3 linked regions of the Hydrogenophilus thermoluteolus genome follow. Each later gene encodes a partner of the first gene's protein in a complex. Links are inferred from orthologs where the notes say so. Each region holds a gene or a part of one and is shown in the gene's direction. Other genes may lie near its edges. The genes, in order: HPTL_RS05715, HPTL_RS04675 and HPTL_RS04680.

Region 1 (4,496 bases):
TTCCAAGAGGAGGCAACCGCGACCTTCGTCGCGGAACGGTTGCGCGCGATCGGACTGACCCCGCAGACGGGGTGGGCGAAAACGGGCGTGGTCGCATCGATCACCGGCACCATGGGTGCAGGGCCTACGATCGCGCTTCGTGCCGACATGGACGCACTGCCGCTCGAAGAGGCCAATACCTTCGACCACCGTTCGTGCCATCCCGGCCGTATGCACGCGTGCGGCCATGACGGTCATACCGCGATGCTGCTTGCTGCAGCAGAAGCGATCGCTGCAGAACCCGATTTCGCGGGGACGGTCGTTTTCCTCTTCCAACCCGCGGAAGAGGGGGGCGGGGGGGCGCGCGTCATGGTCGAAGAAGGGGTGCTCGATGCCTTTGCGATCGACGAGATCTACGCACTGCACAACTGGCCGGGTTTGCCGGTTGGCACCTTTGCGGTTCATACCGGCCCGGTGATGGCAGGCACCAAGAGTTTCGACCTGACTTTCCGAGCATCGGGCACCCACGCAGCGATGCCCCATTTGGGTGCCGATCTCATTGTTGCCGCCAGTCAGTTCGTCACGTACGTACAAAGTGCGATCAGCCGTAGGATCCCGCCAACAGAAGCCGCGGTCTTTTCCGTGACGCAGTTCCACGGGGGAACCGCGTACAACGTCCTGCCCGATCGCGTCACCCTTGCCGGAACGGTCCGTGCCTTTTCCGACGCGACGATGCTCCATATCATCGAAACCGCAACGCACTTGGCCACGGCGATCGCAGCGAGCGTCGGCGCCGAAACCGAATGGCGCTGGCACGACGGTTATCCGCCGACCGTGAACGACGCAACCGCTGCCGAAAACGCGGCACGTACCGCCGCGACCGTCGTCGGTGCCGAACGTGTGCTGCGCGACCAACCCCCATCGATGGGGGCGGAAGATTTCGCCTATTTCTTGCAAAAACGCCCCGGCGCGTATCTCTGGATCGGAAACGGGCCAGGGGAGGGCGGGTGCGTGCTTCACAATAGCCGGTACGATTTCAACGATGCGATCCTGCCCCTGGGCGCAGCGTTCTGGTGGCGGTTGGTGCGCGATCGCTTGGCTTCGGAGGGGTGATGCGTTCGTGGCAACGGGGTTGGCACCATTGGCGGCTGTCGCGCGCGCTCCTTGATGGCGCGGGTGGACTCTGGGCGCTCGTTGCAGCGCTCGCCGTTGCAGTCTCCTGCGTTGCATCCGTTGCGTGGCTAAACGACCGCTTGACGTCGACACTGGTGACCGAGGCCGGAGCGTGGCTTGCTGGAGACTTGCAAATCGCATCGTCACGCCCCTTTGCTGCGCGCTGGCACGGGTGGCGCGCGCAGCATCCGGAAATTCGGGTAGCCGAATCGGTCACCACGACGTCGATGGTACGAACGCCGCAAGGTGATCGACAACTCGTCGCGCTGCGTGCGATTGGACCAGGGTACCCGCTGCGCGGCACCATCCGACTCCGTGCAGCGGGATCTACCGATGAAGCGGCGACCGAAGAGAATCCTCGACTCGTGATCGTCGATGCAGCCAATCTGACAAGCAACCAAGCGTGGATCGACGCCCGTCTGTCAGCGCTCTTGGGATTGCGCGAGGGAATGACGTTCGCCCTGGGGCGCAGTGAGGTGGTGGTGGCTGGGATCCTCGAATCGACTCCCGAACAAGGGGCCGATTTTTTGAGTTTTCTGCCCGAAGTCATCGTTTCGACCGAAACGCTCGACGGTTCGGGGCTGATCGCCCCGGGGAGCCGGGCCACTTGGCGCTGGCACATCGTCGCGCCGCAAGCAGCGCTACCCCAGATCAAAGCGGAGATCGAAGCCTTGCTGCAACCGGGGGAACGGCTTGTCGCAGTCGACGAAGCCCAACCGTCGGTCAAGACGCTCCTCGAGCAGGTGCAGCGGTTCCTGCGCTTGGGTACCATCGCTGCTGTGGTACTTGCCGCAGTCGCGGTGGCGCTGGCAGCGCGGCGCGTCGCACTGCAATTGACCCGTCGCGTTGCGGTGGTTCGCGCGCTGGGGATCAGCCGCTTGCGCCTCCTCATGCTCTTGGGGTTGCGCTTTTTGGTTCTGGCGGCACTGGGAGTCGGAGCCGGGTTGGTGATCGGGTGGGGCGCACAATCGCTCTTTGCCGAATTGCTGCAAGCGCTCGTTGCGCACACGGGACTTGCGCCCGCTGCGTTCGTTGCCGGATGGCCGGCTGCGCTGCTTGGTTTCGTACTGGTCGCTGCATTTGTCACACCGTGGCTCGTCTGGCTGGTCCGTCTGCCGCCGATCGCTGTGTTGCGCCACGTCGCGCCGCCCAGCCATCCCTTGGGGTGGCTCGGATGGGTGCTTGCCACCAGTGGGGCTCTTGCCGGCGTCACGGTAGCATTGGCGGGCGAATGGCAGCTCGCAGTGACCGCGCTTGCGGTGATTGCTGCGATCACGTGCGGCTTCGGTGTGTTGGCGATTGTCCTCCTTCGCTTCGCCTACCGTTTTCTGCCGCAGCGGACGCCCACGCCAGTTCGCCTCATTTTGCTCTTTCTCGTGCGCCAGCCCCTGACGGTGGCGATTCAGGTCGCAGCGCTCGCTGTGGGATTGACCGCGATTTGGCTGTTGCTCTTCGTGCGCAGCGACCTCCTGGCGGCGTGGCGCTACCAAACTCCGCCTGATGCGCCGAACCGTTTCGTGATCAACGTGATGCCCGATCAGGTTGCGCCGCTCACGGCACAGTTCGAAAAAGCGGGCATCGCTCCGCCGCGCTTTTGGCCGATGGTGCGCGGTCGATTGCAGTCGATCAACGGCGCACCGATCCCACAAGCGCTTTTGGACGCCAACCCGCGCGCCGAGCGTTTGGCGAATCGGGAGTTCAACCTCACCTGGTCCACCGCTTTGCCTGAGGACAACCGAATCGTCGCCGGGCGGTGGCACGGTGACAGCACGGCGCGCGAAGCCTCGGTAGAGGCGGGATTGGCGAAACTGTTCGACATCAAAGTGGGCGATACGGTGACGTTCGGGATCGCAGGCGAAACGGTGACGGTATCGATCACTTCGATTCGTGCGCTGCGGTGGGAGTCGATGCGCCCCAATTTCTTTTTCATCACCACGCCAGCCGCGTTGGAACATTTCCCTGCAATCTTTATGGCTGCGATTCGGTTGCCACCGCATGAGCGAGCATTCGAACGCACGCTGGTTGCGCAATTTCCGAACGTCACGGTGATCGACGTCGAGCAATTGCGCGCAGAGTTCGAACGGTTGAGTAACGACGTCACCCGCTTACTCGAAGCCGTCTTCGCGTTCGCGTTGGCAGCAGGCGGTCTGGTCCTGCTTTTGGGTTGGGCTGCTGGAGACGAGCGGCGCGCGCAGCAAGTGGCGCTCCTCAGAGCGTTGGGGCTGCAGGAACGCGTTGCCCATCCGTTCCTGCTCGGCGAAGCCGCTACCGTTGGCGCGCTTGCCGCGCTCTTTTCGGTGCTCGCCGCCAGTCTGCTGGGATCGTGGTTGGCGTATCGCCTCTTCGATCTGCTGCTCCCCGTACGCTGGGGGCCGCTTGCGGCTGCTGCGCTGATCGTGGCCGTGCTGGTCGGCATCCTAGGGTGGTGGCGCGCCAAAGGGCTCCTCGCGCAGCCGCCCCTCACGGTGTTGCGCGCAGCGTCACCACAATGACCATGACTGCGTCAGAGGTTGGGGTCGTGCGGCGTTTCGGCGTTGAGGATCGCGAAGACGCCCGCCGCAGCAACCGCCATCCAAAGCAGGAACGCCCCAACCCCCAACCGCTCCCACAGCGCGCCGAAGTAAAAGAGCATCACGAATGCGATAAAAAGGAGCAGGTTGCCGATGAGGCTGGCGTGGCGCTTCCAGTTCATCCTTTGACCTCGTCGAGCGCGTAAGGAAGCGGCGTGAGGGTCGCTTTCGCGCCGTCGGGCGCGCCGATCGCCACGGTGCCTTCCGGGATCACCGATTTCGGGACCGATACAAGCGCCGCATAACCGTCCGGGTGCGGCACGGAAAGCACCACGCGCCCGGCAGTCTGTTCGCCCATCGCCGCACTAAAGCAAGGCGTACCCGCAGCGGGTGGGTCACCCGCGCCCACCACTTTGACCATTCGTCGTTTGACTTCTCCCAAATAGCGGGTACGGGCAATGATCTCTTGCCCAGGGTAACACCCTTTTTTGAAACTGACGCCACCGATGAGGTCGAGATTCACCCATTGTGGCAAGAACATCTCCCGGTTTGGCGGCAAAATCCACGGCCAACCCTCGGCAACGAACGTTGCCCACGTCAGGCCGCTCGTTTCGGCGCCAAGGTCGATCGTTACCTTGCTGCGGAAACGATATTTGAGGAGTGTGCTTTGGAGAAACGGCGCACTTTCGGGATCGATGAGGATCCGAAAAGTGGTCTCCTCGACACGCTCCAACCAGAAAATGGCCAACAACCGCCCTTTGGGGGTGCATAGCCCATTCCACTGCCGCGCATCTGTCGTCAATGACGTGACGTCATTGCACGTCAAACTCTGCA
Region 2 (4,126 bases), 200 kb from region 1 along the record:
CGCAGCGCCGCTTTTGCCCGCTGAATTGGGCCGAACAGCGGCGCGGCTGCACCAGTGGCCGCAGGTTCTGCGCTGGGGTAGCGCACGGGCGCTTCCGCAGATGGTTGCCAAACCGGTTCGCATCGCCAGCCATTTGTGGCTTGCCGGCGACTGGTTGCCCCCCATCGGCGCGCTTCCCGGGCTGGAAAGCGCGGTGGCTAGTGGCTGGACCACCGCGCGCGCGGTACGCGCCGCGCTCTCATCCCAGTGAAGGATGGTCGTTCGCGACGAGTCTGCCCCGCTGTAAGGTCAATACCCGCTGACAGCGCGCGGCCAATGCCGGATCGTGGGTGACCAGAACGAGCGTCGCCCCGCTCTCTTGCTGCAGAGAAAAGAGAAGTTCGATCACGGTTTCGCCCGTAGCGGCGTCGAGGTTTCCCGTGGGTTCGTCGGCAAAGAGATAGCGCGGGTTGCACGCAAAAGCGCGCGCCAACGCGACGCGTTGCTGTTCGCCACCGGAGAGCGTCTCCGGGCGATGACTGAGCCGTTCGGCCAAACCGACACGAGCGAGCCACGCTTTGGCTTGCTTTTCCGCATTCCCGTCGCCCTTGAGCCAGAGTGGTAGCGCTACGTTCTCCCACGCGGTGAGGTGGGAGAGGAGCTGGAAATCCTGGAAGACGAACCCAACCGCTTGCTGCCGCCAACGGGCGCGCGCCTCTTCGTCCCACGTGGCGATATCGGCGCGATCGACGACGATCTTTCCGCTCGTAGGCAGGTCGAGCCCGGCGAGCAGGCCAAGGAGCGTCGTCTTGCCGGAACCGGAGGCGCCCACGATCGCGACCGCCTCGCCGTCGTTGATGGTACAGTCTACCGCATCGAGCAAGGTCAAGGTGGTTCCGCTCGGCAGGGTGACCGTTTTCGTGAGATGGATGGCTTCGATCATATGTCGCGTTGCTCTCTTAATCGTCGTCGTCTCTTGAGTGCGATGATAACGGTTGGGTTCCTCAACCGGTTATCGAACAGTCTGGCGCTGGCCAACCCCGACCCGGCGACCACGACCAGTGCTTCAGCGCCGCGTAACGAGGCACCTACGCTCCTCGTCTTCGGCGACAGCCTTTCGGCAGGCTATGGTCTGCGCGCCGGTAACGGTTGGGTCGATCTCCTTGCCGAACGATTGCGCGCCTGCGCGCCGCAGTGGCGCGTGGTCAACGCCAGCGTTTCGGGAGAGACGACCCACGGCGGTCGGGTGCGGCTACCGAAACTGCTCGCCCGCGAACGGCCCCGGTTGGTGATCCTTGAACTTGGCGCAAACGACGGATTGCGCGGTCTGTCACTCACGGCGATGCGGGAAAACCTGGCTGCGATGATCGACGCAGCGCACGGTGCTGGCGCGCAAGTGGTACTCGTTGGCATGCAGATCCCGCCAAACCTTGGCCCCGACTACAGCGAAGCGTTCGCCGCGACCTTTGCGGAATTGGCAGCGGAAAAACGGGTCGCCGGTTTCGTTCCGTTCCTTTTGGCGCCCATTGCGCTCAACCGTGACGCGTTCCAAGCCGATGGGCTCCATCCCACCGCGGAAGCGCAGCCGCTCCTTCTCGAAACGGTCTGGCCTGCTCTCGCGCCGCTCATCCCCTGTCAGGAACTTTCGCGCCGCACCGGGTCGCGGTGACGGATGGGCGTCTGTTGTCACAGCAGCCCCTCGCGCCGCAGGGTCGATTTGAGTTGCGCGAAGAAAACGGGGGCGCTCACCACCCCAGCCACCCCAAATGCCGCCTCCAGCACCACCATCATCGTCAAAATCTCCCACGCGTGGGAGCGGATGCGGTTGCCGATGATGTGGGCGTTCAAAAAGTACTCCAGTTTGTGGATGAAAACGAGCCAACCCAGGGCCAGTACCGCGTCGATCACCGAGACGCTCAACGCCACCAACGTGGTGATGGTGTTCGAGATGAGATTACCCACCACAGGAAGCAGCCCCGCCACAAAAGTGACGACCAGCAGGACTGGGGTGAGCGGCAACGTTCGCCCTAGAAGTGGCAAAATCCCCACCAAAAAAACGGCGGTGAGCGCGGTGTTCACCAGAGAGATCTTCACCTGGGCAAAAACGACCTGGGTAAAACTGGCGACGAGCTCGCGCGTGTAGTCGAAAATGGCCTGCGCCAAAGGGGGAAGCGGTTTGGGATTGGGGGCATCGCTGCTAGACCAGGCAACCTGAACGGCCGCCAGCCCACCGATGACGAGCCCCAGGATCACGTACCCTATCCCCCGTGCGGTGTGCAGCCCCCAACTCTGCACCGCCGCTGCGTTCGCTTTGAGCCATACGATCACCTCGCGGCGCACGGTATCAACCGAATCGGGCAGATAGCTCGCCCAGGCGGGCAGCAGAACCCGTAACTGTTCGAGCGTGGTCGCCAACTGTTTGAAGAGCTTTGGGATCGCTTGCGGCGCCCACAAGACGAACTCGACCAATCCGACGATCAAAAGGAGCGTCACCACGGCCACCACCGCGGCAGAATAGAGACGCGCATGGCGGGCAAAAGCGGGCGAGCGAGCAAAACGCTGGGTCATCGCCTGAGAGGCACCAAAGGTGAGCACACCCGCAAAAAAGGCGGGCGTGAGTTTGAGGGAGAGGACAGTTCCCCAGAGCAGAACGATCGGGGTTGCTAACAGCAGCGCGCGACGCCCCCAACCGGTTACCGCCCGATGCGCCGATCCGTTCACGGCAATACCTCAACTTTTGGCGTTCCGGCGACTACCGAACCGATCACCACCCCACCTCCGCCTTGCGTCTCCGAGATCGCGCGCAACACCCGCTCCACCGCAGAAGGGGCGCACGCAATCAAAAGACCACCGCTCGTTTGCGGATCGGTGACGACCGCTTGCCACCAGGCGCGCTTTGCTTCCGGCAGCGCAGAGAGGTCGATCGCGTTGCCGTAGCTTTGCCAGTTGCGCGTTGCAGCGCCCGTGCTGATCCCTTCGCGAAGGTAACGGAGCGCTGCGGGCAACACCGGCAGCGCCGCTGCGTGGAAACGCACCACCACACCGCTTGCACGCGCCATCTCCCATCCGTGTCCCGCCAGGCCGAAACCGGTGACGTCGGTGAGCGCATGCACCTCCGGGTCGGCGGCCAAACGGGCTCCCACCTGGTTGAGACAGGTGGTCCACCGCCGCATTTCCGCATATTCGTCTGGAGTCAGCAATCCCTTCTTGAGCGCCGCGGAGAGGATGCCAATCCCAAGCGGTTTGGTCAGGATCAACTGGTCGCCCGGCCGCGCCCCGGCGTTGGTCTTGATCTCCCGGGGGTGTGCCAGCCCCAGCGCGACCAGGCCGTAAAACGGCTCGACGCAGTCGATCGAATGGCCCCCGGCAAGCGCCACCCCTGCTTCGCGGCACACCGAAGCGCCGCCCGCGAAAATCTGCGCGATCACCGCCTCGGGCAGTTTTCCGACGGGCATCCCGACGACCGCAAGCGCCAGGATCGGGCGTCCCCCCATCGCATAGACGTCGGAAAGCGCATTGGTCGCAGCGATCGCGCCGAAGTCGAACGGATCATCGACGACGGGAAGGAAAAAGTCGGTGGTGGCGATGAGCGCCTGCGTCTCGTTCAATCGCCATACCGCAGCGTCGTCGGTTTTGTCATAACCCACCAAGAGCTCAGGGGGAACGCACCCCGTTGGAATCTCCCGCAAGAGCCGTTCGAGTACGCCGGGCGCAATCTTGCACCCGCAGCCGCCACCGTGCGCGAGCGCTGTCAACCGTACCGCTGCTGTCATTCCCAGCTCGCTCCTTGAAAACACCCGTTCGAATTGCGCGATAATAGTACCCGAGTCCACTCCATGGTTCGCCAATGCCCCGCGAAACTGCCCCCCTCGTTTCGGTAGCGGAGATCGACGCGTTCGATACGGTGATCGACGCCCGTAGTCCCGCCGAATACGCCGAAGACCACATTCCCGGCGCGATCAGTTGCCCGGTGCTGGACGACCGGGAACGGGCGATCGTCGGTACGATCTACAAACAGCAGTCCCCGTTCGAAGCGCGGCGAATCGGGGGGGCGTGGGTGGCGAAAAATATCGCGCACCACATCGAAAACCAGTTTCAGGACAAACCGCGTTCGTGGCGCCCGTTGGTTTATTGTTGGCGCGGCGGG
Region 3 (4,248 bases), 200 kb from region 1 along the record:
AGGGCGAACGTTGCCGCTCACCCCAGTCCTGCTGGTCGTCACTTTTGTGGCGGGGCTGCTTCCTGTGGTGGGTAATCTCATCTCGAACACCATCACCACGTTGGTGGCGTTGAGCGTCTCGGTGATCGACGCGGTACTGGCCCTGGGTTGGCTCGTTTTCATCCACAAACTGGAGTACTTTTTGAACGCCCACATCATCGGCAACCGCATCCGCTCCCACGCGTGGGAGATTTTGACGATGATGGTGGTGCTGGAGGCGGCATTTGGGGTGGCTGGGGTGGTGAGCGCCCCCGTTTTCTTCGCGCAACTCAAATCGACCCTGCGGCGCGAGGGGCTGCTGTGACAACAGACGCCCATCCGTCACCGCGACCCGGTGCGGCGCGAAAGTTCCTGACAGGGGATGAGCGGCGCGAGAGCAGGCCAGACCGTTTCGAGAAGGAGCGGCTGCGCTTCCGCGGTGGGATGGAGCCCATCGGCTTGGAACGCGTCACGGTTGAGCGCAATGGGCGCCAAAAGGAACGGAACGAAACCGGCGACCCGTTTTTCCGCTGCCAATTCCGCAAAGGTCGCGGCGAACGCTTCGCTGTAGTCGGGGCCAAGGTTTGGCGGGATCTGCATGCCAACGAGTACCACTTGCGCGCCAGCACCGTGCGCTGCGTCGATCATCGCAGCCAGGTTTTCCCGCATCGCCGTGAGTGACAGACCGCGCAATCCGTCGTTTGCGCCAAGTTCAAGGATCACCAACCGGGGCCGTTCGCGGGCGAGCAGTTTCGGTAGCCGCACCCGACCGCCGTGGGTCGTCTCTCCCGAAACGCTGGCGTTGACCACGCGCCACTGCGGCGCGCAGGCGCGCAATCGTTCGGCAAGGAGATCGACCCAACCGTTACCGGCGCGCAGACCATAGCCTGCCGAAAGGCTGTCGCCGAAGACGAGGAGCGTAGGTGCCTCGTTACGCGGCGCTGAAGCACTGGTCGTGGTCGCCGGGTCGGGGTTGGCCAGCGCCAGACTGTTCGATAACCGGTTGAGGAACCCAACCGTTATCATCGCACTCAAGAGACGACGACGATTAAGAGAGCAACGCGACATATGATCGAAGCCATCCATCTCACGAAAACGGTCACCCTGCCGAGCGGAACCACCTTGACCTTGCTCGATGCGGTAGACTGTACCATCAACGACGGCGAGGCGGTCGCGATCGTGGGCGCCTCCGGTTCCGGCAAGACGACGCTCCTTGGCCTGCTCGCCGGGCTCGACCTGCCTACGAGCGGAAAGATCGTCGTCGATCGCGCCGATATCGCCACGTGGGACGAAGAGGCGCGCGCCCGTTGGCGGCAGCAAGCGGTTGGGTTCGTCTTCCAGGATTTCCAGCTCCTCTCCCACCTCACCGCGTGGGAGAACGTAGCGCTACCACTCTGGCTCAAGGGCGACGGGAATGCGGAAAAGCAAGCCAAAGCGTGGCTCGCTCGTGTCGGTTTGGCCGAACGGCTCAGTCATCGCCCGGAGACGCTCTCCGGTGGCGAACAGCAACGCGTCGCGTTGGCGCGCGCTTTTGCGTGCAACCCGCGCTATCTCTTTGCCGACGAACCCACGGGAAACCTCGACGCCGCTACGGGCGAAACCGTGATCGAACTTCTCTTTTCTCTGCAGCAAGAGAGCGGGGCGACGCTCGTTCTGGTCACCCACGATCCGGCATTGGCCGCGCGCTGTCAGCGGGTATTGACCTTACAGCGGGGCAGACTCGTCGCGAACGACCATCCTTCACTGGGATGAGAGCGCGGCGCGTACCGCGCGCGCGGTGGTCCAGCCACTAGCCACCGCGCTTTCCAGCCCGGGAAGCGCGCCGATGGGGGGCAACCAGTCGCCGGCAAGCCACAAATGGCTGGCGATGCGAACCGGTTTGGCAACCATCTGCGGAAGCGCCCGTGCGCTACCCCAGCGCAGAACCTGCGGCCACTGGTGCAGCCGCGCCGCTGTTCGGCCCAATTCAGCGGGCAAAAGCGGCGCTGCGTCCTGCGGTTCGGTTGCCACGACTACCGCTGCTGCGGTGAAGTGCAGTTGCCCGACCGTGGTCACCCGCCACCCCGAATCGCCGTGTGGGGTGAGCGTCATTACTGGGGACGCGATCTGTACCACCTGTCCGAACAGACCGATCCGCCGCGCGAGCGCCACCGCAAACCATTCGCTGGCAGCTTCCGCTACCTGCCACGCATGTCTTTGCGGCGCCGAAAAACGCATGATGGCGCGAAGCAGCGGCGCGAGACGTGGCCAGGTCAGGGTTGTGACTGACTCTCCACACCATTGGGCAGCCAATTGTGTGAGCGCAGCGCTGAGCGGCGCGGGCGGAGTGGCGATACGGAACCAGGCATCGAGCGGCGTATCCGGATGGCGACGCCCCCACGCCCGCAACCGCCAAAGCCAAAAGAGGGGGTGGGGAACGGGCGTTCCCTCGATTTTGGGCCAACCGGTTGCGGGGATTGACCACTGCTGCGTTCCGGCGTCATCCCCCCAGGTGAACGGAAGCGAACGGAGCGGTTGCAGGGAAAGCACACCCGTACGCATGAGTTGTTTCAACGTCGGAGCGGCGGCTGGGAAACGAAGCGCATTTTCTGCCAGTTCGGCGAGCGCCCCGCCCAGTTGCGCACGCTTTTCCAGTACGATCACGGAATACCCCCAACGCGCCAACCGCCAACCAGCGGTCAGTCCCGCTGCGCCCGCCCCGATCACGACGATTCGTTTCACTGCGCTCCTTTTCGAGGGGTGATCGTTCCTGCCACACGGTGGTATGATCGCACGCATCGTTCGCATTCGACAAGGAGCCGCGCGACATGGCGATCACACAAGAGGCTGTTCGAAAGGTCCTCGCGCAAACCCTCGACCCCAATCGCGGAAAAGATTACGTGACCACCGGTGCTGTTCGGCAAATCGCGGTCGACGGCGACGCCGTTTCGGTCCAGATCGCGCTCGATTACCCCGCAAAGAGTCAATGGGTAGCGATCCAGCAGCAGATCGAAACCGCGCTTCGTGACGCGTTGCACCCTTCGGCGCTTTTTGTCGAAGTGACCAGCCAAATCGGCATCCACAAGGTGCCGCCCGGGTTACGGCCGCTGCCCGGTGTCGCGAACATCGTCGCGGTCGCGTCGGGTAAAGGGGGTGTGGGGAAGAGCACCACCGCGGTCAATCTCGCGCTCGCGTTGGCGGCAGAAGGGGCGAAGGTCGGGATTTTGGATGCCGACATCTATGGCCCCTCGATTCCGCAAATGCTCGGGCTTGGCCATCACAATCCGGTCTCGGAAGACGGGAAGAAGATGCAGCCGCTCACCGCGTATGGGATCGAAGCGATGTCGATCGGCTTCATGGTGGACGTCGAAACGCCGATGATTTGGCGCGGCCCGATGGCTTCGCAGGCGCTGGTGCAACTCCTCACCGAAACCGCGTGGCACGACTTGGACTACCTCATCGTCGATATGCCACCGGGAACGGGGGATATCCATCTCTCGCTCGCGCAGAAAGCGCCGCTCACCGGCGCGGTGATCGTCACGACCCCGCAGGAGATCGCGCTGTTGGACGCGCGCAAAGGGCTCAAGATGTTCGAAAAAGTCCAAGTCCCCGTTTTGGGGGTGATCGAAAACATGAGCCTGCATATCTGCTCGCACTGCGGTCACGTCGAACCGATCTTCGGCGAAGGGGGGGGCAAGAAGTTGTGCGCCGACTACGGCGTGCCCTTTTTGGGGGCGTTGCCCTTGGATCGTCGCATCCGGGAAGAGACCGACGGCGGCAAGCCCACCGTGGTCGCCGAACCCGATGGCCCGATCGCCGAAAAATATCGAGAAATCGCCCGGCAGGTGGCGATCGCGATCGCCGACCGCGGCAAAGATTTCACCCACAAAATGCCCACGATCGTGGTCAAGAACGACTGAACGCAACGATGAGCATCAAATCGGACCGCTGGATACGCCGCATGGCAGAAGCGTATGGGATGATCGAACCGTTCGAACCCGAACTCGTGCGGCAAGTCGACGGCGCGCGCGTCGTCTCGTTCGGCACCTCGAGCTACGGCTACGACGTGCGCTGCGCCAACGAATTCAAAATCTTCACCAACATCAATTCGACGATCGTCGACCCCAAGAATTTCGATGAACGCAGTTTCGTCGACTTCGTCGGTGACGTCTGCATCATCCCGCCCAACTCGTTTGCGTTGGCGCGCACCGTCGAATACTTTCGCATTCCGCGCAACGTACTCACGGTCTG

What was found.
Region 2: the proteins of HPTL_RS05715 (region 1) and HPTL_RS04675 are in contact, whole or in part, in a cryo-EM structure (PDB 9GE8), measured with the Escherichia coli proteins. The link is inferred for Hydrogenophilus thermoluteolus from one-to-one orthologs.
Region 3: the proteins of HPTL_RS05715 (region 1) and HPTL_RS04680 are in contact, whole or in part, in a cryo-EM structure (PDB 9GE8), measured with the Escherichia coli proteins. The link is inferred for Hydrogenophilus thermoluteolus from one-to-one orthologs.

What each region holds. Positions count from the first base shown.
Region 1 is NZ_AP018558.1:1,175,108-1,179,603, reverse strand. Bases 692-3,867 are described here. They hold HPTL_RS05715 (ABC transporter permease), read left to right. Parts: upstream 692-1,091; coding sequence 1,092-3,644; downstream 3,645-3,867. Other genes in these bases: ygfZ (CAF17-like 4Fe-4S cluster assembly/insertion protein YgfZ), read right to left, coding at 3,841-3,867; HPTL_RS05710 (hypothetical protein), read right to left, coding at 3,656-3,844; HPTL_RS05720 (amidohydrolase), read left to right, coding at 692-1,092. Also shown: more of HPTL_RS05720, read left to right, coding at 1-691; more of ygfZ, read right to left, coding at 3,868-4,496.
Region 2 is NZ_AP018558.1:970,349-974,474, reverse strand. The notes cover bases 1-2,806. They hold HPTL_RS04675 (arylesterase), read left to right. Parts: upstream 1-964; coding sequence 965-1,648; downstream 1,649-2,806. Other genes in these bases: selD (selenide, water dikinase SelD), read right to left, coding at 2,697-2,806; HPTL_RS04670 (AI-2E family transporter), read right to left, coding at 1,666-2,700; HPTL_RS04680 (ABC transporter ATP-binding protein), read right to left, coding at 239-922; HPTL_RS04685 (FAD-dependent oxidoreductase), read left to right, coding at 1-250. Also shown: more of selD, read right to left, coding at 2,807-3,752; tRNA 2-selenouridine(34) synthase MnmH, read left to right, coding at 3,827-4,126. UniProt on the Escherichia coli protein: TesA is a multifunctional esterase that can act as a thioesterase, lysophospholipase and protease.
Region 3 is NZ_AP018558.1:972,467-976,714, forward strand. The notes cover bases 1-2,928. They hold HPTL_RS04680 (ABC transporter ATP-binding protein), read left to right. Parts: upstream 1-1,086; coding sequence 1,087-1,770; downstream 1,771-2,928. Other genes in these bases: HPTL_RS04670 (AI-2E family transporter), read left to right, coding at 1-343; HPTL_RS04675 (arylesterase), read right to left, coding at 361-1,044; HPTL_RS04685 (FAD-dependent oxidoreductase), read right to left, coding at 1,759-2,739; apbC (iron-sulfur cluster carrier protein ApbC), read left to right, coding at 2,826-2,928. Outside these bases: more of apbC, read left to right, coding at 2,929-3,917; dcd (dCTP deaminase), read left to right, coding at 3,926-4,248.